2 regions of the Bradyrhizobium quebecense genome follow, and region 1 is predicted to be linked to the other one. Evidence: riboswitches for the same ligand, from Rfam matches in the RefSeq annotation. Region 1 holds a riboswitch; the other holds the start of a gene.
The links. Region 1 has a riboswitch for S-adenosylmethionine ahead of HU230_RS29795 (O-succinylhomoserine sulfhydrylase). Riboswitches for the same ligand answer to the same signal wherever they lie in the genome.
Positions count from the first base shown of each region.

Region 1 (11,883 bases):
CTGATTGCCGAGCAGCCCGTCATTGGGTTGAAATGCACGCAGGACATCCAGTCCGCGGGAAAGCGCGACGACGAAATTGCGATCGGTCGCTGCTTTCTTGCTGGCGCGCTTCATTCCCTGCCCTTGTCATGCTCGTTGACAAGGCTCGTGCTTCAAAATAACCCTCCGTGTCAAGATGTGGAATTAAATTTCGCAGTGCGAAATTGGTCTAATCCTAGCCGCTCGACGCAAGTCGTGCAGCTACTCAACACAAGTTCAAGAACAAGCATCCAGGGAGAGTCCCGGTGAGTGAAGTCGTCAAGCTCGAACGTCATGACAACATTGCCGTCGTCACGGTTAACAGTCCGCCCGTGAACGCGCTGAGCGCTGCCGTGCGCGGCGGCATCTTCGATTGCGTCAAGAGCGCCATCGATGACGCGCAGGTCCAGGGTATCGTGCTGACCTGCGCCGGCCGCACCTTCATCGCCGGCGCCGACATCACCGAATTCGGCAAGCCGCCGAAGCCGCCCGGCCTCGCCGAAGTGCTGAGCCTGATGGAGAGCTCGCCGAAGCCGATCGTTGCCGCGATCCACGGCACCGCGCTCGGCGGTGGCCTCGAGGTTGCGCTGGCCTGCCACTATCGCGTCGCCACCAAGGACGCCAAGCTCGGTCTGCCCGAGGTGAAGCTCGGCCTGCTGCCGGGCGCCGGCGGCACCCAGCGCCTGCCGCGCGCGGTCGGTCCCGAGCTCGCGGTCAAGATGATCGTCGGCGGTGATCCGATCGGCGCGGATGCCGCGCTGAAGGCCGGCCTGATCGACGAGATCGTCGAGGGTCCGGCGTCGGGCGGTGAGGCATTTGCGCGCAAGGTGGTCGCCGAGAAGCGTCCGCTACGCAAGCTGCGCGATGACGACAGCAAGCTCGCCGCGGCCAAGGCCGACCGTTCGATCTTCACCAATGCGGTCGCCGCGCTGACCAAGAAGTCGCGCGGCCTCGAGGCGCCGTTCGCCGCTGCCGACGCCGTCGGTGCCGCGATCGACCTGCCGTTCGATGAGGGCCTGAAGAAGGAGCGCGAGGGCTTCCTCAAGCTGATGAACGGCGACCAGTCCAAGGCGCAGCGCTACGCGTTCTTCGCCGAGCGCGAAGCCGCCAAGATCTCCGGCGTCCCCGAGGGCACCAAGGGCCGCAACGTGGCGCGCGTCGCCATCCTCGGCGCCGGCACCATGGGCGGCGGCATCGCGATGTCGTTCGCCAATGCCGGCATCCCGGTCACCCTGATCGAGACCGGCGAGGAGCAGCTCAAGCGCGGCATGGGCATCATGCAGAAGAACTACGAGGCGACCGCCGCGCGCGGTGGCATCCCGGCGGACGCGCCCGCCAAGCGCATGGCGCTGATCAACGGCGTCGTCGGCATCGAGAACATCGGTGACGCCGATCTGGTGATCGAGGCGGTGTTCGAGACCATGGCGGTCAAGAAGGAAGTGTTCGGCAAGCTCGATCAGTACGCCAAGCCGGGCGCGGTGCTGGCCTCCAACACCTCCTACCTCAACATCGACGAGATCGCGAAGGCGACCAAGCGTCCGCAGGACGTGCTCGGCATGCACTTCTTCTCGCCGGCCAACGTCATGAAGCTGTGCGAGATCGTGCGCGCCGACAAGACCGCGCCGGATGCGCTGGTCACCGCCGTCTCGATCGCGCGCAAGATCGCCAAGGTGCCGGCGGTGGTCGGTGTCTGCGACGGCTTCGTCGGCAACCGCATGCTGGCGCAGCGCGGCAAGCAGTCCGAGAAGCTGCTGTTCGAAGGCGCGCTGCCGCAGCAGGTCGACGCTGTTGTCACCAAGTTCGGCATGCCGATGGGCCCGTTCGCGATGGGCGATCTCGCCGGTCTCGATATCGGCTGGCGCTCGCGCAAGGATCGCGGCATCAAGTCGGAGATCGCGGACGCGCTGTGCGAAGCCGGTCGCTTCGGCCAGAAGACCGGCAAGGGCTACTACAAGTATGAGCAGGGCTCGCGCGCGGCGCTGCCCGATCCGGAGGTCGAGAAGCTGATCGACGAGACGCTGGCGCGCCTCGGCCGCAAGAAGCGCGTCGTCAGCGACGACGAGATCCTCGAGCGCATGATGTACCCGATGATCAACGAAGGCGCGAAGATCCTCGCCGAGGGTATCGCGGCGCGTCCGTCTGACATCGACGTGGTCTGGCTCTATGGCTATGGCTGGCCGATCTATCGCGGCGGCCCGATGTTCTGGGCCGACACCGTGGGCCTCAAGCACATCGCCGATCGCCTGGCCTTCTACGCCAAGGAGACCAACGATCCTTCGCTCGAGCCCGCGCCGCTGCTGAAGAAGCTCGCGGACGAAGGCAAGACCTTCGCCTCGCTCGCCGCCGCGTCGAAGGCGGCGTGATTGGCCGAAGGCCTGATCACATGTCGTTCCGGGGCATCGCAAAAGCGATGAACCCGGAACCCATCGCGCCTCAGCGCGTGTGGATTGATGGATTCCGGGTCTGGCCCTTCGGGCCATCCCGGAATGACGACTTCATAGAGTCCCTGCGAAGGCATCCATGACCTATCCCGGCGAACAATATTATCCCAAGGGCGTGCAGTGGAGCGACGAGATCACGCGCGGCACGCTGCCGGACCTGCTCTCGAATGCCGCCGCTGAGTTCGGCGCGCGTCCGGTGCTTGAATTCCGCGACCGGCAGATCAGCTACAGCGAGCTCGAGGCGCTGGTCGAGACCGCGGCTGCCGCCTTCATGCGTGCCGGTTACGGCAAGGGCACCTCGGTCGCGCTGTTTCTCGGCAACTCGCCGGATCATCCGATCAACTTCTTCGGCGCGCTGAAGGCCGGTGCCCGCGTCGTGCATCTGTCGCCGCTCGACGGCGAGATCGCGCTGTCGCACAAGCTGTCCGATTCAGGCGCGCGGGTGCTGGTCACCAGCAATCTCTCGGCGCTGTTGCCGACCGCGCTGAAATTCCTCGCCAAGGGGCTGCTCGACCGTCTGATCGTTTGCGAGGATGATCATTGGGGCAAGGTCGGCACGCCGCAGACCGCGTTGCCGGACAATCCAGCTGTTATCACGCACCGCCAGTTCATTGACGGTGCAGTCAAGCCGTCGCAATGGCCCGCGGTCGATGTCGAGGACGTCGCGTTGCTGCAATATACCGGCGGCACCACCGGCCTGCCCAAGGGGGCGATGCTCAGCCACGGCAATCTCACCGCGGCGGTGTCGATCTATGATGTCTGGGGCAAGCCGGGGCGGCTCGAACGCAATGCGATCGAGCGCGTCATCTGCGTGCTGCCGCTGTTTCATATCTATGCGCTGACCGTCGTGCTGCTGTCGGCGATCCGGCGCGGCCATCTGATCTCGCTGCATCAGCGCTTCGACGTCGAGGCCGTGATGCGCGACATCGAGGTCAAGCGCGCGACGGTGTTTCCCGGTGTGCCGACGATGTGGATCGCGATCGCCTCGCTGCCCGACCTCGACAAGCGCGATCTGTCCTCGCTGGTGGTCGCCGGCTCCGGCGGCGCGCCGCTGCCGGTCGAGGTCGCAAAGATCTTCGAGCGCCGCGTCGGCATGAAGCTGAAGAGCGGCTGGGGCATGACCGAGACCTGCTCGCCCGGCACCGGCCACCCCAAGGAAGGGCCGGAGAAGCCGGGCTCTATCGGGCTGATGCTGCCCGGCATCGAGATGGACGTGGTGTCGCTGGAGGATTCCACCAAGGTGATGCCGGTCGGCGAGGTCGGCGAAATCCGCATCCGCGGCCCGAACGTCACCAAAGGTTACTGGAACAGGCCGGCGGAGACCGCGGAGGCCTTCGTCGGCGACCGCTTCCTGACCGGCGATATCGGCTACATGGATGCCGACGGCTATTTCTATCTGGTCGACCGCAAGAAGGACATGATCATCTCCGGCGGCTTCAACGTCTATCCGCAGATGATCGAGCAGGCGATCTACACGCATCCCGCCGTGCAGGAAGTGATCGTGATCGGCATTCCCGACGACTACCGCGGCGAGGCGGCAAAGGCCTTCATCAAGCTGCGCGACGGCGAGAAAGTGTTCTCGGTCGACGAGCTGCGCGCATTCCTCGCCGGCAAGGTCGGCAAGCATGAATTGCCGGCGGCGGTCGAGTTCGTCGACGAGCTGCCGCGCACCCCGGTCGGCAAGCTGTCGCGTCACGAATTGCGGCAGCAGCAGCCCAAGACATCTCCATCCAAACCACAACAAACCGCATCAGGATCGCGCTCATGATGGACGATATGGTGCAATAAATCCGTCGTCCCGGCGAAAGCCGGGACCCATACGCCGCAGCCTGTGTAAGAGGCACAAGCGGCAGCCGGCTTTGCCAAACGCGAATGCCGGTGGTTTATGGGTCCCGGCCTTCGCCGGGACGACCAGGACAGAAGCAGTTGAACTTTAAAAGGAGGATCCGATGGATCTCGCTTTCACCAAGGAAGAGATAGCGTTTCGCGAGGAGGTACGGGAGTTCTTCAAGAACAACGTGCCGCCGGAGACCCGGCGCAAGCTGCAGGAAGGCCGCCATCTGTCGAAGGACGAGATGGTCACCTGGTGGCGCATCCTCAACAAGAAGGGCTGGGGCGTCACCCACTGGCCGAAGGAATATGGCGGCACCGGCTGGAGCACCGTGCAGCACTATATCTTCAACGAAGAGCTGCAGTCCTATCCGGCGCCTCAGCCGCTCGCCTTTGGCGTCAGCATGGTCGGCCCGGTCATCTACACCTTCGGCAACGAGAAGCAGAAGAAGGAATATCTGCCGCGCATCGCCAATGTCGACGACTGGTGGTGCCAGGGCTTCTCGGAGCCGGGCTCGGGTTCGGACCTTGCGTCGCTGAAGACCAAGGCCGAGCGCCGTGGCGACAAGTGGATCATCAATGGCCAGAAGACCTGGACTACGCTCGCCCAGCACGCCGACATGATCTTCTGCCTCTGCCGCACCGATCCGGCCGCGAAGAAGCAGATGGGCATCTCCTTCATCGTGTTCAGCATGAAGTCGAAGGGCGTCACCGTGCGCCCGATCCAGACGATCGACGGCGGCCACGAGGTCAACGAAGTGTTCTTCGACGACGTCGAGGTTCCCTACGAGAACCTGATCGGCGAGGAGAACAAGGGCTGGGATTACGCAAAATTCCTGCTCGGCAATGAGCGCACCGGCATCGCCCGGGTCGGCGTCTCGAAGGAGCGGCTGCGCCGCATCCGCGCGCTGGCCTCCAAGGTCGAGTCCGGCGGCCGTCCTGTCATCGAGGATCCGGCGTTCCGGGAAAAACTCACGGCCTGCGAGATCGAGCTGAAGGCGCTCGAGCTGACCCAGCTCCGCGTCGTCGCCGACGAGGGCAAGCACGGCAAGGGCAAGCCCAACCCGGCGTCCTCGGTGCTCAAGATCAAGGGCTCGGAAATCCAGCAGACCACCACCGAGCTTCTGATGGAGATCATCGGTCCGTTCGCCGCGCCCTATGACGAGCACGGCGATGCCGGCTCGAACGAGAGCATGGATTGGACCGCCCAGATCGCGCCGAGCTACTTCAACAACCGCAAGGTTTCGATCTACGGCGGCTCCAACGAGATCCAGCGCAACATCATCAGCAAGGCGGTGCTGGGGCTTTAAGCCGCACATTTAGCTGTCGTCCCCCGCCTTGTGCGGGGGACCCAGTACGCCGCGGCGGTCATGGCAGACGACGACTGCCGGCGATTGCTGGATCCCCGCATTCGCGGGGATGACGAGTGGAGACCAGGGCAGGCGCCCGCGTGATTTTGGAGAGATGGTAAAATGGATTTTGATCTGTCCGAGGAGCAGCGGCTTCTCAAGGAAAGCGTCGACGGGTTGCTGGCGGATGCCTACGACTTCGATGCACGCAAGAAGTACATGAAGGAGAAGGGCGGCTGGAGCAAAGCGCTCTGGGGCAAGCTCGCCGAGCAGGGCCTGCTTGGTCTGCCTTTCGCGGAGACCGACGGCGGCTTCGGCGCCGGCGCGGTCGAGACCATGATCGTGATGGAAGCGCTCGGCAAGGCGCTGGTGGTCGAGCCTTACCTCGCCACTGTCGTGGTCGCCGGCGGCTTCCTGCGTCATGGCGGCTCGGCCGAGCAGAAGGCCAAGTACATTCCCGGCATCATCGACGGCAGCAAGACCTTCGGTTTCGCGCAGCTCGAGAAGAACTCGCGCTACGACCTCTTCGACGTCGTGACCACGGCCAAGAAGAAGGGCGACGGCTGGGTGATCGACGGCGAGAAGTTCGTCGTGCTGAATGGCGAGAACGCCGACACCTTGATCGTGACCGCGCGCACCAAGGGCGGCCAGCGCGACAAGGCCGGCATCGGCGTGTTCCTGGTTCCGGCGGATGCCAAGGGCGTCACCAGGAAGGGCTATCCCACCCAGGACGGTCTGCACGCGGCCGACATCACCTTCACCAATGTCGAGGTCGGCGCGGATGCCGCGATCGGCGATCCCGAGAATGGCCTGCCCCTGATCGAGCGCGTCGCGGACGAAGCCCGCATTGCGCTGTGTGCAGAAGCCGTCGGTGCGATGGACGAGTCGCTCAAGGAGACCGTCGAGTACATCAAGACCCGCAAGCAGTTCGGTGTGGCGATCGGCTCGTTCCAGAGCCTGCAGCATCGCGCGGCCGACATGTTCGTGGCGCTGGAGCAGGCCCGCAGCATGTCGATGTTTGCGACCATGGCGTCGGACTTCAGCGACGCCAAGGAACGTTCGTCCGCGGTCGCGGCCGCCAAGGTGCAGGTCGGCAAGTCCTTGAAGTTCGTCGGCCAGCAGTCGATCCAGCTTCATGGCGGCATCGGCATGACCATGGAAGCCAAGATCGGCCACTACTTCAAGCGGCTCACCATGATCGAGAACACGCTCGGCGATACCGACTACCACCTCCGTCGCGTCAGCGAGGGCGGCGGGCTGTTGGCCTGAGCCCACACATGGTCATTCCGGGTTCGCGACTGCGTCGCGCCCCGGAATGACGGCGCATCCGGGAGGCAACAACAATGAAAAACACTCCGTTCGATCTCACCGGCCAGGTCGCGGTCGTCACCGGCTCGAGCCGCGGCATCGGCCGCTCCTCGGCGGAGCTGCTGGCAAAACTCGGCGCCAAGGTCGTGATCTCCTCGCGCAAGGCCGATGCCTGCCAGGAGGTTGCCGACGGCATCAAGAAGGCGGGCGGTGACGCGCTCGTCATCCCCTGCAACATCGCGCGCCGGGCGGAAGTCGAGGGACTGATCTCCGGCACGATCAAGCACTACGGCAAGATCGACATCCTGGTCTGCAACGCCGCAGTCAATCCCTATTACGGCCCGCTGCTCGACATCACGGACGAGGCCTTCGACAAGATCATGGGCTCGAACGTCAAGAGCAACATCTGGCTTTCCGCGCTGGCGATCCCGCAGATGGCCGAACGTGGCAAGGGCTCGGTCGTCATCATCTCCTCGATCGGCGGCCTGCGCGGCTCGACCGTGATCGGCGCCTACGGCATCTCCAAGGCGGCGGACTTTGCGCTGTGCCGCAGCCTCGCCGGCGAATGGGGCCCGAAGGGCGTGCGGGTCAATTGCGTGGCGCCGGGCCTGGTGAAGACCGATTTCGCCCGCGCGCTGTGGGAGGATCCGGACAATCTGAAGCGCCGCACCGCATCGACGCCGCTCCGCCGCATCGGCGAGCCCGACGAGATCGCGGGCGCGGTGGCCTATCTCGCCTCCGATGCCTCGACCTTCATGACCGGCCAGACCATCGTGGTCGACGGCGGCGTGACGACGGCTGCGACCTAGAGCATGATGAGATTAGGTTAGGCCTGGAACGGCGTCGAAAGTTCACCTCTCCCTTGGGAGAGGTCGATTTGCGCAGCAAATCGGGTGAGGGGTTACGGTCTATCGAGAGAGCAAGAGCCCTCACCCGGATTGCTTCGCAATCCGACCTCTCCCCAACGGGGAGAGGTGAACCGAGACCGCGCCAAGCCGATTCAACCAAAACTCATCCCGCGTTAGGTCTCACTTGCGAGAAGCCATCATGGCCGGGTTCAAGCCCGGCCATGATGCGTTCTAACTCTGCCTCAAACCTGCTCCAGCGCGCGCTCGAAATCCTCGATCAAATCGTCGGGGTGCTCGAGCCCGGCCGAGAAGCGAATAAAACCTTCGCTGATGCCGAGCTCGGCGCGAGCCTCCGGCGCCAGGCGCTGATGCGTCGTGGTCGCGGGATGCGTGACCAGGCTCTTGGCATCGCCGAGATTGTTGGAGATGCGCGAGATCTTCAGCGCGTTGAGGCAGCGGAAGGCGCCGGCCTTGCCGTCCTTGACCTCGAAGCCGACCAGCGTCGAACCGGCGCCCATCTGCTTCTTCACCGTTTCGGCCTGCGGATGATCGGGGCGGCCGGGATAGACCAGCCGCGTGATCTTCGGATGCTTCGCCAGCGCCTCGGCGATCTTCGCCGCGTTTTCGGTCTGCGCGCGGACCCGGATGCCGAGCGTTTCGAGACCCTTCAACAGCACCCAGGCGTTGAACGGCGACAGCGACGGACCGGTCTGGCGCATGAAATTATGGATGTGCTCGGCGATGAAGGCTTCCGACGACAGGATGACGCCGCCGAGGCAGCGGCCCTGGCCGTCGATATGCTTGGTCGCGGAATAGACCACGACGTCGGCGCCGAGCGACAGCGGGCTCTGCCAGATCGGCGTCGCGAACACATTGTCGACGATCAGCCGGGCGCCGCCGCTATGCGCGATCTCCGCGATCGCTCCGATGTCGAGCACGTCGAGCGTCGGATTGGTCGGGCTCTCCAGGAAGAAAGTCTTGGTGTTGGGCCGCAATGCGCGCTGCCACTGGTCGAGATCGAGGCCGTCGACCAGCGTCGTCTCGATGCCGTAGCGCGGCAACAGGTCCTGCACCACGTAGAGGCAGGAGCCGAACAGGGCCTTCGACGCCACCACGTGATCGCCGGCCTTCAGCGGTGCGAGGATCGCGGTCGTTACCGCGGCCATGCCGGTCGCGGTCGAGCGCGCGGCTTCCGCGCCCTCGAGCTCGATCATGCGGCGCTCGAACATCGCAATGGTCGGATTGGAATAGCGCGAATAGATGAAGCCGGGATCCTGGCCCTTGAAGCGCGCCTCGCATTGCTCGGCGGTGTCGTAGACGTAGCCCTGGGTGAGAAACAGTCCCTCCGACGTCTCCCCGAATTGCGAGCGGAGCGTGCCGCCATGGACGAGGCGGGTTTCGGGACGAAGATGGGCAGTAGACTTGGATTCAGAAGACTTGGATTCAGACATGTGACCTCCGAAGTGGCCATTTCCTGGCGAAAATGGCCACAAAAAACCGGCCTGGAGCTACCTCCACAAGCCGGGATCACACTGTCCCCGGCCTGTTTAGCGACTTATTTAACGTGGCTGCAAGCCGGCCGGCTCAAATCACCACGGGATAAGTGGAGCTGATATTCCCTCGCGCCCTTTCCGTCAAGACGGTCATCGGATAACCCGTAAAAGCCCATAATTTGGGGCTTGGTGGCCGCTCAGAGTATGATTTTGGGCCATCTCGAGGGATCGCCGAGGGACCGCGACGTGTCGTTCACGCTGGAAGACGAATCCAACGGAATTCTGCCCGACCGCATGATCGCGGAGATGGCGGAGGCCGGCCTCATTCTGCCCGCCTACGACTTCGTCGAGAGCCAGATCCAGCCGGCGAGCCTCGATCTCCGCCTCGGCGACATCGCCTACCGCGTCCGCGCCAGCTTCCTGCCCGGGCCCGATGCCACGGTCGCGGAGCGGATCGACCAGCTGAAGCTGCACGAGATTGATCTCTCCGACGGCGCGGTGCTGGAGACCAATTGCGTCTACATCGTCCCGCTGCTGGAAAGCCTGGCGCTGCCGCCGGAGATCGTGGCCGCGGCCAACCCGAAGAGCTCGACCGGACGGCTCGACGTCTTCACCCGCGTGATCGCCGACGGCACCCGCCGCTTCGACATGATCGGCGCCGGCTATCACGGTCCGCTCTATGCCGAGATCAGCCCGAAAACGTTTCCCGTGCTGCTGCGCGAGGGCTCGCGGCTCAGCCAGGTCCGTTTCCGGATCGGCGAGGCGACCTTGACCGCCGACGAGCTCGACGCGCTGCATGCCGCCGAGCGGCTGGTCGATGCCGACAATGCCGATCTCACCCATGGCGTCGCGCTCTCGGTCGATCTGTCCGGCGAGAACTCGGGCGGCTTCGTCGGCTATCGCGCCAAGCGTCACGCTGGCGTGGTCGATGTCGATCGCCGCGGCGGCTATTCGGTCGAAGAATTCTGGGAGCCGATCAAGGCGCGGCCCGATGGCAGCCTCATCCTCGATCCTGGCGAGTTCTACATCCTGGCGTCGAAAGAGGCCGTGCAGGTGCCGCCGGACTACGCCGCAGAGATGGTGCCGTTCGATCCGCTGGTCGGCGAATTCCGCGTCCACTATGCCGGCTTCTTCGATCCCGGCTTCGGCTATGCCGGCGCCGGCGGCAAGGGCGCACGCGCCGTGCTCGAAGTGCGCTCGCGCGAGGTGCCGTTCATTCTCGAGCATGGCCAGATCGTCGGCCGGCTCGTCTATGAACGCATGCTCGAGCGCCCCGACGCGCTCTACGGCCAGCGCATCGGCTCGAACTACCAGGCGCAGGGCCTGAAGCTCTCCAAGCATTTTCGCGTGTAGCGGAATTTCTCCGCTGTCATTCCCCGCGAAAGCGGGGAATCCAGTACGCCGCGGCTTCTCAATAGACAACGTCCGTCTCTGGAATACTGGATCGCCCGATCGAGTCGGGCGATGACAGCGAATATGTGTCTGGTTGCGTCGCATCTATCGCGATGACAAACTCCGGCAAAACAAGAGATCGGGAGCAAGCATGACTCAGGAGCAGGACGCGCGCGAAGCGCAGTGGCGGAAGTGGCGCAGCGTCGCCGATCTCTATCACGCCTTCTTCACCGGGCTGATCCTCACCGTGGTCACGCGCCGCGGCACCGCCGACGCCGCCGAATTCGTCTTCCGCGTATTTCGCCGCCAGCAGCAGGAGCGCTTCCTGCCCGGCTTGAAGAAGCTCGGCCTCGACGGTCTGCCGCCGGCGGTCGCGGCCGCGCAATATCACTATCTCTCCAACTGGATCGGCGGCGTGCATGTCGAATACATGTACGAGTCCGACCGCAAGGCCTGGATCCGCTATCCGCCGCCGCGCTGGATCTGGAAGGGCACGGCGATCTGCGGCGTGCCCGGCGAGGTCTCGCGCGCGATGCTGCGCGGCTGGCACGCCAACAACGGTGTCGCGCTTGGCGATCTCAGGCTCAGCTTCGTCTGCACCAAGCAGAGCGTCGACGGCCAGGACGGACTCGAGGGCTATTACTTTGAATACGATCATCCGCTCGAACTCGACCAGCGCCTGGTGTTCGCGCGCCACCTCGAGGCGCCGCTGTTCGATTCCAGAACCGCGCCGGCATTGCCGGTCGACAGCTGGCCGAAACCGCGGCTGGAAAAGGCCTATCGCAACTACGCGATGGAATATGTGAAGACGGCCGCGCCTGTCATCGTGCAGGTGTTCGGCCCCGAGGATGCGAGCTATCTGCTGCATCTCACCGGCAAGCTGATTGGCATGCAGTATTACGACGAGGTCGCGCAGGCGCTCGGTGGCCGTCGTGGCCGCGCCGCGGAATTTGCCGCATTCCTGCGCGTGCTCTTCGAGTCGCAGGATGATGTCGCTGACATCAGCGAGTCTGAGGGCCAGTTCGAGATCCGCCAGCAGGGCTGGAAGCTGATGGCCGATGTGGCCGATTATCACCCGGCCTGCGCCAGCGTTCTGACAGGCTTGTTCGAAGGGCTGGCAGCCGGCTGCGGACGGCATATTCCGGTGCATCTGAGGCCGAATGGCGCCGCCGGCGCGCCGTTCGTCTGGTCGGTCGGCTAGGTC
Region 1 covers NZ_CP088022.1:6,170,865-6,182,747, reverse strand. The annotation lists gene HU230_RS29825 (IclR family transcriptional regulator) at 1-114, opposite strand, end outside; gene HU230_RS29820 (3-hydroxyacyl-CoA dehydrogenase NAD-binding domain-containing protein) at 285-2,381, shown strand; gene pimA (dicarboxylate--CoA ligase PimA) at 2,539-4,227, shown strand; gene pimC (pimeloyl-CoA dehydrogenase large subunit) at 4,409-5,599, shown strand; gene pimD (pimeloyl-CoA dehydrogenase small subunit) at 5,762-6,907, shown strand; gene HU230_RS29800 (SDR family NAD(P)-dependent oxidoreductase) at 6,982-7,755, shown strand; gene HU230_RS29795 (O-succinylhomoserine sulfhydrylase) at 8,037-9,245, opposite strand; SAM riboswitch at 9,321-9,400, opposite strand; gene HU230_RS29790 (2'-deoxycytidine 5'-triphosphate deaminase) at 9,582-10,640, shown strand; gene HU230_RS29785 (hypothetical protein) at 10,831-11,880, shown strand.

Region 2 (11,883 bases), 1.9 Mb from region 1:
CAATTCGCTCGGCACCGAGGCGACGCTCGAAGGCAAGAAGGCGCGCAGCTTCCCGCTGCGCTTCGCCGACGGCGCGGTGTTTTTGGGTCCGCTGAAAGTCGCGCAGATTCCACCGCTGTTCTAAGGGTGACGCTGCGAAGACATCCGTCATTGCGAGGAGCGATAGCGACGAAGCAATCCATGCTTCCGCATATGCGTCGCGATGGATTGCTTCGCTTCGCTCGCAATGACGGAGTGAACTCGCGGGGCGGGTTAGGCGAAGCCGTAACCCGCCGTTGTTCACCGCCAGCTGTACGACGGATAACGCTACGCTAATCCACCCCACGCCCGTTACGCATGCTCAAACGGGCCGACTTCGCGGATCACCTTACAGATCTGCAGGAAGCCGCTGGCGTAGAATTCGGCATGTCCGCGCTGCATGGTTTCAACATGGTCCGGATGATGGCGCCAGGCTTCGAGCGCTTCTTCCGAGGCAAAGCGAAACAGGGTGAGCTCCTCGCCATCCGCCGCCTTGAACGATTTCACCGACAGGAATCCCGGAAGGCGGCTGACGATTTCGTACATGCGTTCGCCCAGCCGGTTGTATTCCTCGAGCGAGGCGTCATCCCGTAACTTCAGGTCACCGACCACAATGACTTCACCGATCATCTTGCTGTCCTTCGTCCATCGCATGTCCGTGGCAGCCTGAAACGGGTGCCGAACGACAATTCGGTCTTGCGACCGGTGTTGTTACACGTCCGCCATCGTTCACCGCGGGCTGAGAGGCGAATTGTGCTGCGCAAGATCCACCCTCCGCACTGCGCGGACACCTTATTCCCTCGCGCGCGATATCGTCCGTCGCGGCAAAACATTCCCGCGGCGACGATGAGAAAAACGTGACCGGAATATTGCGGGCCGCCGCGAATATCAGTCCCCGAATACCGCTCTCTCTCGCCTGAGGAAACAACCTCGTGTGGAGGGAAGCGATGCGAATTCTCGGGGGGATTCTGCTCGGCAGCGTGCTGTTGTCGGCAGGTCCAGCGTTGGCGGACGACGATGCGTCGGAGCTGAAGGCGTTGAAGGCACGCCTCAGGCAGCTCGAACAGAAAATGGAAGTGCAGGCGCGCAAGGAGGAGGCGCTGGCGGCAAGACAGAGCGCAATGCAGAACACGCACATGGCGGCCAAGGCGCCGGTGCCGTTCGATCCCTGCGCATCGGGCAAGCTCTGCTACAAGGGCGTCACCTTCACCTTCGGCGGCTGGGTCGATCTCACCGGCATCTATCGGACCCGCAATCTCGCCTCCGACACCGGCTCGGTCTACGCCTTCATTCCGTTCCCGCAGAGCAAGAACTTCAACACCGGCGAGTCGCGCTTCTCGGCGCGGCAGACCCGCTTCTCGGTGCTCGCGGAGGCCGAAGTCTTTGCCAACACCCGCGTCGCCGGCTACGGCGAAATGGATTTCGAAGGCGCGGCGCAGACCGCGAACTCGGTCGCCACCAACTCGTTCAACCCGAGGCTGCGTCAGGCCAGCGTCGAGGTCAGTCGCACCGATCTCGGCCTGCACGTGCTTGCCGGTCAGAGCTGGTCGTTGAATGCGCCGAGCAAGGCCGGCATCGATCCGCGCTCGGTCGATGCGCCCGGCGTGATCGATTTCGAATCGGTGCCCGGCTTCCTCGCCGCGCGGCAGCCCGGCATTCGTGTCTGGCAGGACATCGGGCCCGAATTCAAGCTCGCGGTGTCGGCGGAAAATCCGCAGACGTCGTTCTTCGGCGGCAACACGCCGCTGGTCGGCACGCCAGCGGTTGGGCCACAGGGCGTGCTCAATCCGAACCTCCTGGTCAACCTCACCGGGCCGGGCGGCAGCTTCTTCAACAACGCCAACAATGTCAGCCTCAATCACGTGCCTGACTTCACCGTGAAGGGCGCGTGGGATCCGCGGCTTGGGCCCTACAAGCTGCATGTCGAAGGCTGGGCGATGTATCGCGACTTCTACGATCGCTTCAACTTCGCCAATCACGACGTCAACACGGTGAGCTTCGGCGGGCACTTCTCGGCGGAGATCGTGCCGAAGCTCTTGGAGCTGCAAGGCTCGGCGTCGCACGGTGCGCTCGGCCGCTTCACCGCCGCGCCGTTCCCGGATGCGACGGTGCGCCAGGACGGCTCGATCCAGCCGCTGCCGATCACGGCGTTCCTGCTCGGCACGGTCTGGCACACCACGCCGTCGCTCGATCTCTATGCCTATGCCGGCCTCGAGAAGACCAAGGCGACGTTCTCCAATGTCGGCACGGTGCCGTTCGGCTACGGCAACCCGCTCTACAACAACCTCGGCTGCAACATCGAGAACTCGCCGGCGGCGACTTGCAACGGCAACACCTCGGAGGTCAGGCAATACACCGCCGGCTTCTACGACACGATCTTCAAGGGCGACTACGGGGCGATCAAGGCCGGCATCCAGTACTCCTACAACCAGCGCTTCGCTTTCGCAGGTGTCGGCGGCGCGCCGAAGACCGACGACCACATCGTCATGACCCAGATCCGCTACTACCCGTTCTAGGACTCCGGTTACCTCGCCCCGCGTGCGGGAGAGGTCAGATCGCATCGAAGATGCGATCTGGGTGAGGGGGAGTTTCCGCGAGTTCGTTATCCAGCATTGTTGCGGAGACGGCCCCTCACCCCAACCCTCTCCCCGTAAGAACGGGGAGTGGGAGCGTAGAGTTGGAAAGGAACATGCAGATGAGGATCGTGAGCAGAAAGGAGAGGGCCGTGATCGCCCGCGAACTGATGATGGTCAGCCGCGCCGCGCATGTGTTGCAGCGAACCGGCCTGGCGATGGCCGGTGCCATGGCCGGCACCTTCGTCGCCGCCCAGCTCGCGAAGGGACACATCGCTTTCTTCGGCACGCTTGCCTTCATCGTGACGACGATCGTGATCGGTGCCGTCGGCTTCTATCTCGGCATCGATATTCCAAGGCCCGCCTTGCGCGCCACGGGGCGCATCGATGCCGTCGAGCTCATGAGCGCGGGCGGCATCTTCCTCGCCGCGCTGGCTGCGCTGGTGTCGGTCTATGGCATCGTGTTCGACGAGATTCCGCCGCGCGCCTGGGAGTTCGTGATCGGCTCCTGGTGGTTCGGCGGCGATGTCATGCTGGCAACCGCCGGCCTCGTCGGCCGCCAGCGGCTGACCCAGAAGGTTGCGCCGATATCGGCGGCGGGGCCGATCCGGGATCAGCGACTGCGGCGATGAGGATCTGCGCTGCAGATTGTCTGTGCGAGAGGCAAGACTCGGACAAATCATGTCGCGAGAATGCGGTAGTTTGACTCACAAGCGGCACCGCACACTCCCGGTCGTCCCGGCGAAGACCGGGACCCATATGTGGACGGCCCCCGTGGCACAAGAGCTTTCTGGGATTGGTCGGATCGCTGTCATCCATATGTCCGGCCTGTTTGATGCGATCGTGTTGATCGCTGGGCCAAGATGGTTTCCGCGACGCGAGTGCCAAACAACCTGGCGACCTTGTGAAGGCCAATGGGTCCCGCGGCTTGTCTCGCGTTCTGGATCGATCGATCATTCCATCTGCTCTTGCAGCTCCGGTTCGTCCGGCGAGCGCTACGTCCGGCCGGCCGACCTGTTAGGTGACAGCGTTCATGCGTGCGGCATCATAGCTCTCGCCGGTCGCCATCAGCTTCCAGGCGATGCGGGCCACCTTGTTGGCGAGCGCCACGGCCGCAAGCTTCGGCGGCTTGCGCCTGAGCAACGCCACGAGCCAGCGCGAGGGGTGGCCGCGCCCGAGCCTTGCCTGCCGGATCACCGCGGTCGCCCCGGCCACGAGCAGGCGACGCAGGGTCTCGTCGCCAGCGCGGGTGATCTTGCCGAGCCTGGTTTTGCCGGCGGTGGAATGGTCCTTGGGCGTCAGGCCGAGCCAGGCCGCGAACAAGCGGCCGGAGCGGAAGGCGTGCGGGTCCGGCGTCTTCATCACAAGCGAGGTCGCGATGATCGGACCGACCGAGGGGATCTGGGCCAGACGACGGCTTGTGGCGTTGGCCTGGTGCCAGGCCAGCAGCCTGGCCTCGACCGCCTTCAGCTCACCCTGCAACTGCGCATAGTCACGGCCCTGCATGGCGAACAGCTCGCGCGCCATAGCGGGAACGCTCTCGTCCTGCGTGATCCGGGCCAACAGCGGCTCGATCTTGTCCAACCCCTTCGGCGCGATCAGGCCAAACTCCGCCGCGTAGCCGCGGATCGCATTGCTGAGCTGGGTACGGCGGCCGATCAGCCCATCGCGGACACCTGCAAGCATCAGCGCGGCCTGCTGTTCGGCGCTCTTCACCGGCACAAACCGCATCCGCGGTCGGCCCATCGCTTCGCACACCCCATCCGCATCTCGCCCGTCGTTCTTGTTCCGCAGCACATAAGGCTTCACCAACTGCGGCGCTATCAGCTTCACCTCATGGCCAAGCTTGCCAAGCTCGCGCCCCCAGTAATGAGCCGCCCCGCAGGCCTCCATCCCGATCACGGTCGGCGGAAGCTTGGCAAAAAACTCAAGCACCTGCTTGCGCGACAGCTTCTTGCGCAACACCGGCTGTTCCGCCGCGTCAACTCCATGCAGCACAAAAATATGCTTCGACGTATCCATCCCAATACGGATAATCTCTCTCACGGACGGTCTCCTTGTCTGAGATTTACAACAACCTCATTCTGGCACACTGATGCCGTAGGGGGCCGTCCACACCATCAACCACAAATGCTGATTGTCGTGCGATGCGAGAATGACGAGTCCCGATCACAACATTCGCCGCGGCGTATGGGTCGGCTTTTCGCCGGGACGACGAATGGGCAGATCCCGGCTACTATGCCTACTTCTTCAAATTCGCATGCGGCCGGCCGAAGTCGGGCGCGGCGGAATCCTGGCCGATCTCGACGATGCCGCGGCGGATGGCGCGGGTGCGGGTGAAGTGGTCAAACAGCGCTTCGCCGTCGCCGCGCCGGATCGCGCGCGTCAGCTTCGACAGATCCTCGGTGAAGGTGCCGAGCATCTCGAGCACGGCGTCCTTGTTGGCGAGGAACACGTCGCGCCACATCGTCGGGTCCGACGCCGCGATGCGGGTGAAGTCGCGGAAGCCGCCGGCGGAGAACTTGATGACCTCGGATTCCGTCACTTGCGCCAACTCGTCGGCGGTGCCGACGATGGTGTAGGCGATCAGATGCGGCAGATGGCTGGTGATCGCGAGCACGAGGTCATGATGATCCGGCGTCATGATCTCGACCTTGGCGCCGAGCGCGGCCCAGAACGCGCGCAGCCGGTCGGTCGCGGCGGGGTCGGTGCCTTCGGGCGGCGTCAGGATGCACCAGCGGTTGATGAAGAGCTCGGCGAAGCCGGAATCCGGTCCCGAATGCTCGGTGCCGGCCACCGGATGCGCCGGGACGAAGTGCACGCCGTCAGGCAAATGCGGCGCCATGTCCTTGACGACGGCGCCCTTCACCGAGCCGACGTCGGAGATGATTGCGCCGGGCTTGAGATGGCCGGCAATCTCGGCCGCGACCGGACCGCAGGCGCCGACCGGAATGCAGAGGATGACGAGATCGGCATCCTTCACCGCCTCAATATTGGTCTCGACGACGCGATCGACGATGCCGAGCTCGGCGACGCGCGCGCGCGTCTTCTCTGAGCGCGCGGTGGTCACGATCTCGCCGACCAGGCCTTGCGCGCGTGCGCCGCGGGCGATCGAGCCGCCGATCAGGCCGAAGCCGATCAGCGCGATGCGGTTGAAGAGCGGAGCCGTGGTCACGTCGGTGTTCACTTTCCAGCCAGGAAGTCGCGCAGGCTCCCGACCACGAGGCGGTTGGCTTCCTCGGTGCCAATGGTCATGCGCAGCGCATGCGGCAGCTTGTAATTGTTGAGCGCGCGCAGCACGAGGCCGCGCCGGGTGAGATAGGCGTCGGCTTCCGCGGCGGTCTTGCCCTTGTCGGCCGGGAAGTGGATCAGCACGAAATTGGCGACGCTCGGCGTCACCTTGAGCCCGAGCTTGCCGATCTCCTCGGTCAGCCAGTTGCGCCACTGTTCGGTGTGCGTCCGCGACATCTGCACATGCGCAGTGTCCTCGATCGCCGCCACCGCCGCCAGCATCGCCGGCGTCGTGACGTTGAACGGACCGCGGATGCGGTTGCAGGCATCGACGATATGCGCCGGGCCGAACATCCAGCCGACCCGCAGCGCGGCCAGGCCATGGATCTTCGAGAAGGTGTGCGTCACCACCGTGTTGTCCGTGGTCGCGACCAGCTCGATGCCAAGCTCGTAGTCGTTGCGCGAGACGTAGTCGGCATAGGCGGCGTCGAGCACCAGCAGCACATGCGACGGGAGTTCGGCGCGCAGCCGCTTGACCTCGTCGAACGGGATGTAGGTGCCGGTCGGATTGTTCGGGTTGGCGAGCCAGACCAGTTTCGTGCGCGGCGTCACCACCTTGAGGATGGCATCGACGTCGGCCGTGAAATTGGTCTCGGCCGCAATCACGTTCTTGGCGCCGTTCGCCATGGTGGCGATCGGGTAGACCAGGAAGCCGTGGGTGGTCGAGATCGCCTCATCGCCGGGCGCGAGATAGGTGTGCGCGAGCAAATTGAGGATCTCGTCGGAGCCGGCGCCGCAGATGATGCGGTCCGGATCGAGCCCATAGGCGCGGCCGATCGCCTCGCGCAGCACGCGCGAGGTGCCCTCCGGATAGTCCTCGAGATGGTCAGCCGCGCCCTTGTAGGCCGCGATCGCCTTCGGCGACGGACCGAACGGCGTCTCGTTGGCGGACAGCTTGAACACCTTGCGGCCCGGTTCCGGCACCGGGCTCTTGCCGGGCGTGTAGGGCGCAATATCGAGGATGCCGGGATTCGGCACGGGGCGGGACATCATCAACTCCGGATATACTAGGGCGGCCGGCTCTTACTTCAGGTCCTGGCCGATCCGTTAGAGGGCACCGTATAGCGCGTTGCGTGGCTGCCGACGAGGGCCGAAGAGCGCACCGAGGCGCCGGCCTCGATCAAGGCGAGCTTGATCTTCTCGAAACCCTTGTTAGTCAGGTCTTGCCCGGTGACCGACACCAGCAGGGCCGCGCCGTCGAACGCGGTGTCGGGGACCGCGACGATCTCGGCGAGCGGCGCCAGGGCGCGGGCGACATCGGCGTTCCAGCCGGAGACGCGCACGCTCCAGGTCTGCACTTCCGTGACCATGGCGTCGTCGGCGACCCGCGAGATCACGAACACCGGCAACGCGGCGGGATGGTCGGCGCGTTCGAGGAACGGCAGCCGTGCGATGATCTTCGGCGCGCCATCGGCTTCGAGCGCATTCCACCACGGCGTGCGGCTCGCGATCGCGGAGACCAGCGCGAGGTCGCCCTTCGACTTCGCCGCCGCCTCGACCGCGGCCTGGGCGCTGAAATGCGACACGTAAGGCACCACGAAGCCGAAGTGAAACCGCGCCGAGTCGCGCATGGCGGACTCACCCACGGAAACATCGGCATGCACGGCGAACGGCGCCTGCACATAGGTGAAGGTCGAGATGATGACGCGCCAGATGCTCTCGATGGTGTCGAGCGGCAGGATGCCGCGATGGCGCTGCACCAGTTCGCGCATCATGCTGGCCTCGCGCGCCGGGCGGAACGCCGAGCCGACCTCCTGGGTCTTCTTGACCTGGATCAGGCGGTCGATGATGTCGCCGCGCGCCATCAGCAGGCGGTGAACCTGCTCGTCGATCGCGTCGATCTCCTTGCGCAGCTCCTGCAGCGAGGGCGGCGACGGGGGTGGGTTGGACATGCTCTCAAACCTTGTCGTCCGGGCGGCCCGATGCCGTGCCAGACAGGGTCCCTGATTAGGAAAGACGGCCAGCGAAAGCAAAGAGAAACGTCGCAGGCGTGCCTTGCGCATTCGGTTAACCATTGGCGCCCGGCAAGGGGAGGTTCGCGGGCCGCCTTGACGACGGGGGGCCTGGGGACTAGGTTCGCTGCACTCCGTGGTCATTTGAGCCGGCCGGCTTGCAGCCACGTTAAACAACTCGCTAAACAGGCCGGGGACAGATCAGCTCCCGGCCGAACCTTGTTCAGGCCGGGTTTTTTATGGCCTGATTTTCTGTTCGAGCCCTCCCACGCGAGGGCAGGGTCGCCTAGATGAGCAACGTGCGTCCGATACCGAGCCCGCAAACCCCGAGCGATGATCGCGCCCATGAGGCCGATCACCCGTCGTCATTGGTGGCGAAGTTCGGCATGGATCAGCCGCTGAAGCTCGATTGCGGCGTCGATCTTGCGCCGTTCCAGATCGCCTATCAGACCTATGGCCAGCTCAATGCTGACAGGTCCAACACGATCCTGATCTGCCACGCGCTGACCGGCGATCAGCACGTCAACAACACCCATCCCGTCACCGGCAAGCCCGGCTGGTGGGACACCATGGTCGGCGCCGGCAAGCCGATCGATCCCGAACAATACTTCATCATCTGCTCCAACGTGATCGGCGGCTGCATGGGCTCGACTGGCCCTGCGTCGCTGAACCCTGCGACCGGCAAGGTGTGGGGGCTCGATTTCCCGATCATCACGATCCCCGACATGGTGCGCGCGCAGGCGATGCTGATCGATCGCCTCGGCATTGCGACGCTGTTCTGCGTGGTCGGCGGCTCGATGGGCGGCATGCAGGTGCTGCAATGGACCGCGGCCTATCCCGAGCGCGTGTTCTCGACGCTCGCGATCGCCTGCTCGACGCGGCACTCGGCGCAGAACATCGCGTTCCACGAGCTCGGCCGCCAGGCCGTGATGGCCGATCCGGACTGGCGCGGCGGCCGCTATGTCGACGAGGACACGCATCCGCATCGTGGACTGGCGGTGGCGCGGATGGCGGCGCACATCACCTATCTCTCGGACGCCGCGCTGCACCGCAAGTTCGGGCGACGGATGCAGGACCGCGAGCTGCCGACCTTCTCGTTCGATGCGGATTTCCAGGTCGAGAGCTATCTGCGCTACCAGGGCTCGTCCTTTGTCGAGCGCTTCGACGCCAACAGCTATCTGTATCTCACGCGCGCGATGGACTATTTCGACATTGCCGCCGACCACAATGGCGTGCTTGCGAAAGCGTTCACCGGCATCAAGACGCGGTTCTGCGTGGTGTCGTTCACCAGCGACTGGCTGTTTCCGACCTCGGAATCGCGCGCGCTGGTGCATGCGCTGAACGCGTCGAGCGCACGGGTGTCGTTCGCCGAGATCGAGACCGATCGCGGCCATGACGCGTTCCTGCTCGACGTGCCCGAATTCCTGGAGATCTCCCGCGCCTTCCTGCAGGCCGCCGGCAAGGCGCGCGGACTGAAGGACGAGGGCCAGTCATGAGCATGCAGCAAACCTTGCCCTTGCCGGGCGTCGCGCCGGAGCGGACCGGCGGCTATCGCACCGATCATCTGCTGGTCGCCGACATGGTGCGGCCGGGCTCGCGCGTGCTCGACGTCGGCTGCGGCGACGGCGAGCTGCTGCAATTGCTGGAGAGCCGCGGCATCGACGGCCGCGGCATCGAGCTGTCGCGCGAGGGCGTCAATGGCTGCGTCGCCAAGGGTCTCGCGGTGGTGCAGGGTGACGCCGACACCGACCTCGTCAACTATCCCGATGACGCCTTCGACTACGTGATCCTGTCGCAGACCTTGCAGGCGACGCGGCAGCCGAAGGTGGTGCTGGAGAACTTGCTGCGGATCGGCCATCGCGCGATCGTCTCGTTCCCGAATTTCGGGTTCTGGAAGATGCGGCTGCAGCTCCTGATCGGCGGCCACATGCCGCGGACCGAGAATCTGCCGGCGAGCTGGTACGACACCGCCAACATCCATTTCTGCACCATCAAGGATTTCGTGCAGCTCTGCGAGGAGATCAACGTCAAGATGGAGCGCGCGGTGGCGCTCGATCTCTACGGCCGCCCGGTGCCGCTCAACCTGCCCTGGTGGGTGTGGAACATGTTCGGCGAACAGGGCGTATTCCTGCTCAGCCGGGGTGGGAAGGCGAAATAGCTGCCGTCATTGCGAGGAGCAATAGCGACGGAGCAATCCATGCTTTCGCGCATGCGGGAAGATGGATTGCTTCGCTTCGCTCGCAATGACGATTTACACCGGCGCGGCCACCAGCGACCTCGGATCGCGCACCGGCCAGCGGCCGGCCTCGACCAGTACGATGAAGCGCTCGACCATCTCGTTGAACAGCGCCGGCTCCTCGAGGTTGAGCACATGGCCCGACTTCGGAAAGAAGGAGAGGCCGGCGGCCGGCAGATGCTGCTTCAGGAACGTGCTGGGCGCGATGCAATTGTCGTCCTCGTCGCCGCACAGGATCAGCGCCGGCGTCGGCACGCGTCTGATGGCGTCGGTCATGGTGTAGATCGAGGGCCGGCCGCCCTGGAAGCTCCGCATCGTGTTGGCCGAGCCCTTGGCGTCGTGGCGGGCGAGCGCGGCGTAGAAATCGGCGTGGCCGCGCGGATCCTTCACCAGGAACGGGATCCGGCTCGGCGCCTCGCGCGTCACCTTGGCGACCTCGACCGAGCCGATGGTCTCGTACTGCTCGGCATTGGCGCGGCACTGCGCGCGGAAGGCATCGAGATTCTCGAGGCTGGAGCCGGAGCCGACGGCCGCCAGCGTCATCGAGAGCGCGCGCTCCGGTGCGTTGAGCGCGACCTGCAGCGACGAATAGGAGCCCATCGAGAGGCCGATAAAATGCGCCTTGGCGATGCCGAGATGGTCGAGCACTGCGAGCGCGTCGGTGTAGAAGTGCGTGTAGGTGTAGACGTCGGCGCTCGGCGGCACGTCCGACGGCGTGTAGCCGCGCGCGGAATAGGCGATGCAGCGGTGACCGCGCGAGAAGTAGCGCATCTGCGGTTCCCAATTGGTGTGATCCGCTGCGAACTCGTGCAGGAAGATGATCGGGGTGCCACTGCCTGCCTCTTCGAAATGGAGGCGGACGTTATCTTTCGTGACGGCATGGGGCATTGAAATCTCCTCTCGTTGGCCGCCCCCAGATTTGCAATTAATTTCCGGGGCTGCAATGCGGCAGTTCTGGCTATTTTCGTCATGGAATTTGCGCGGAATGACCCAGAAATCGTTCTCCCTGCGCCGCATGAAGTCTTCCTCGCGCCACATCCCGATTTTCAAAACCACCGCCGCATTCCCTTGGGAACGCGACGGGGACTCGGGGGGCGTTTCAGAGGATCTCGTGAAGTATGGTTCAGTTGCTTGCGTATCGCCGGTCGCTTCGAGTTTTGGCGCTGGCTCTGTGTTCGCTCACGCTCGCCGTGATCTCCGCCGCTCCGGCGTCCGCCCGTCCGCATCATTCGCGTCACGCGCATTCGGCCCATGCCGGCCATCACGCGCGGCACTATTCCCGTCATCCCCACCGTCACACAGCGCGGCTGTCGCGCGCCGAGCGCCGCGCCCAGAGGCAGGCAAGCGGCTTCGGCGAGGCCAATGCGGCCGTGATGCCCGGCGCTGAGGCCGCGTCCATGAATGCGACAGGTGGCTTCGGCTCGACCGGCATCGTCGACACGGCGCGCCGCTATCTCGGCGGCAATCCGACCGGCCGCTCCAACCTGTGGTGTGCGCGCTTCATGAACATGGTGCTGCAGCAGACCGGCCATCGCGGCACCGGCTCCGACATGGCGAGCTCGTTCGCCAAATACGGCACGCGCGTTTCGGGGCCGCAGGTCGGCGCCATCGCCGTGATGGGCCGCCGTGGCGGCGGTCATGTCGGGATCATCACCGGCGTCGATGCCAAGGGCAATCCGATCATGATCTCGGGCAACAGCAGCCACCGCGTCCGCGAGGCGCCGGTCTCGCGCGGCCGGATCTACGCCTATGTGATGCCGACGAATTGATCAGGGACTGGCCACCTCTCCCCTGAGAATGCTATCGCATTCAC
Region 2 covers NZ_CP088022.1:8,036,747-8,048,629, forward strand. The annotation lists gene HU230_RS38280 (DUF2125 domain-containing protein) at 1-124, shown strand, start outside; gene HU230_RS38285 (antibiotic biosynthesis monooxygenase family protein) at 331-648, opposite strand; gene HU230_RS38290 (hypothetical protein) at 966-2,534, shown strand; gene HU230_RS38295 (hypothetical protein) at 2,744-3,223, shown strand; gene HU230_RS38300 (IS110 family RNA-guided transposase) at 3,609-4,637, opposite strand; gene HU230_RS38305 (prephenate/arogenate dehydrogenase family protein) at 4,834-5,766, opposite strand; gene hisC (histidinol-phosphate transaminase) at 5,775-6,872, opposite strand; gene HU230_RS38315 (chorismate mutase) at 6,911-7,774, opposite strand; SAM riboswitch at 7,961-8,040, shown strand; gene metX (homoserine O-acetyltransferase MetX) at 8,125-9,330, shown strand; gene metW (methionine biosynthesis protein MetW) at 9,327-9,992, shown strand; gene HU230_RS38330 (alpha/beta fold hydrolase) at 10,086-10,958, opposite strand; gene HU230_RS38335 (TIGR02594 family protein) at 11,189-11,839, shown strand.
Region 2: another riboswitch for S-adenosylmethionine. It lies ahead of metX (homoserine O-acetyltransferase MetX); the one in region 1 lies ahead of HU230_RS29795 (O-succinylhomoserine sulfhydrylase).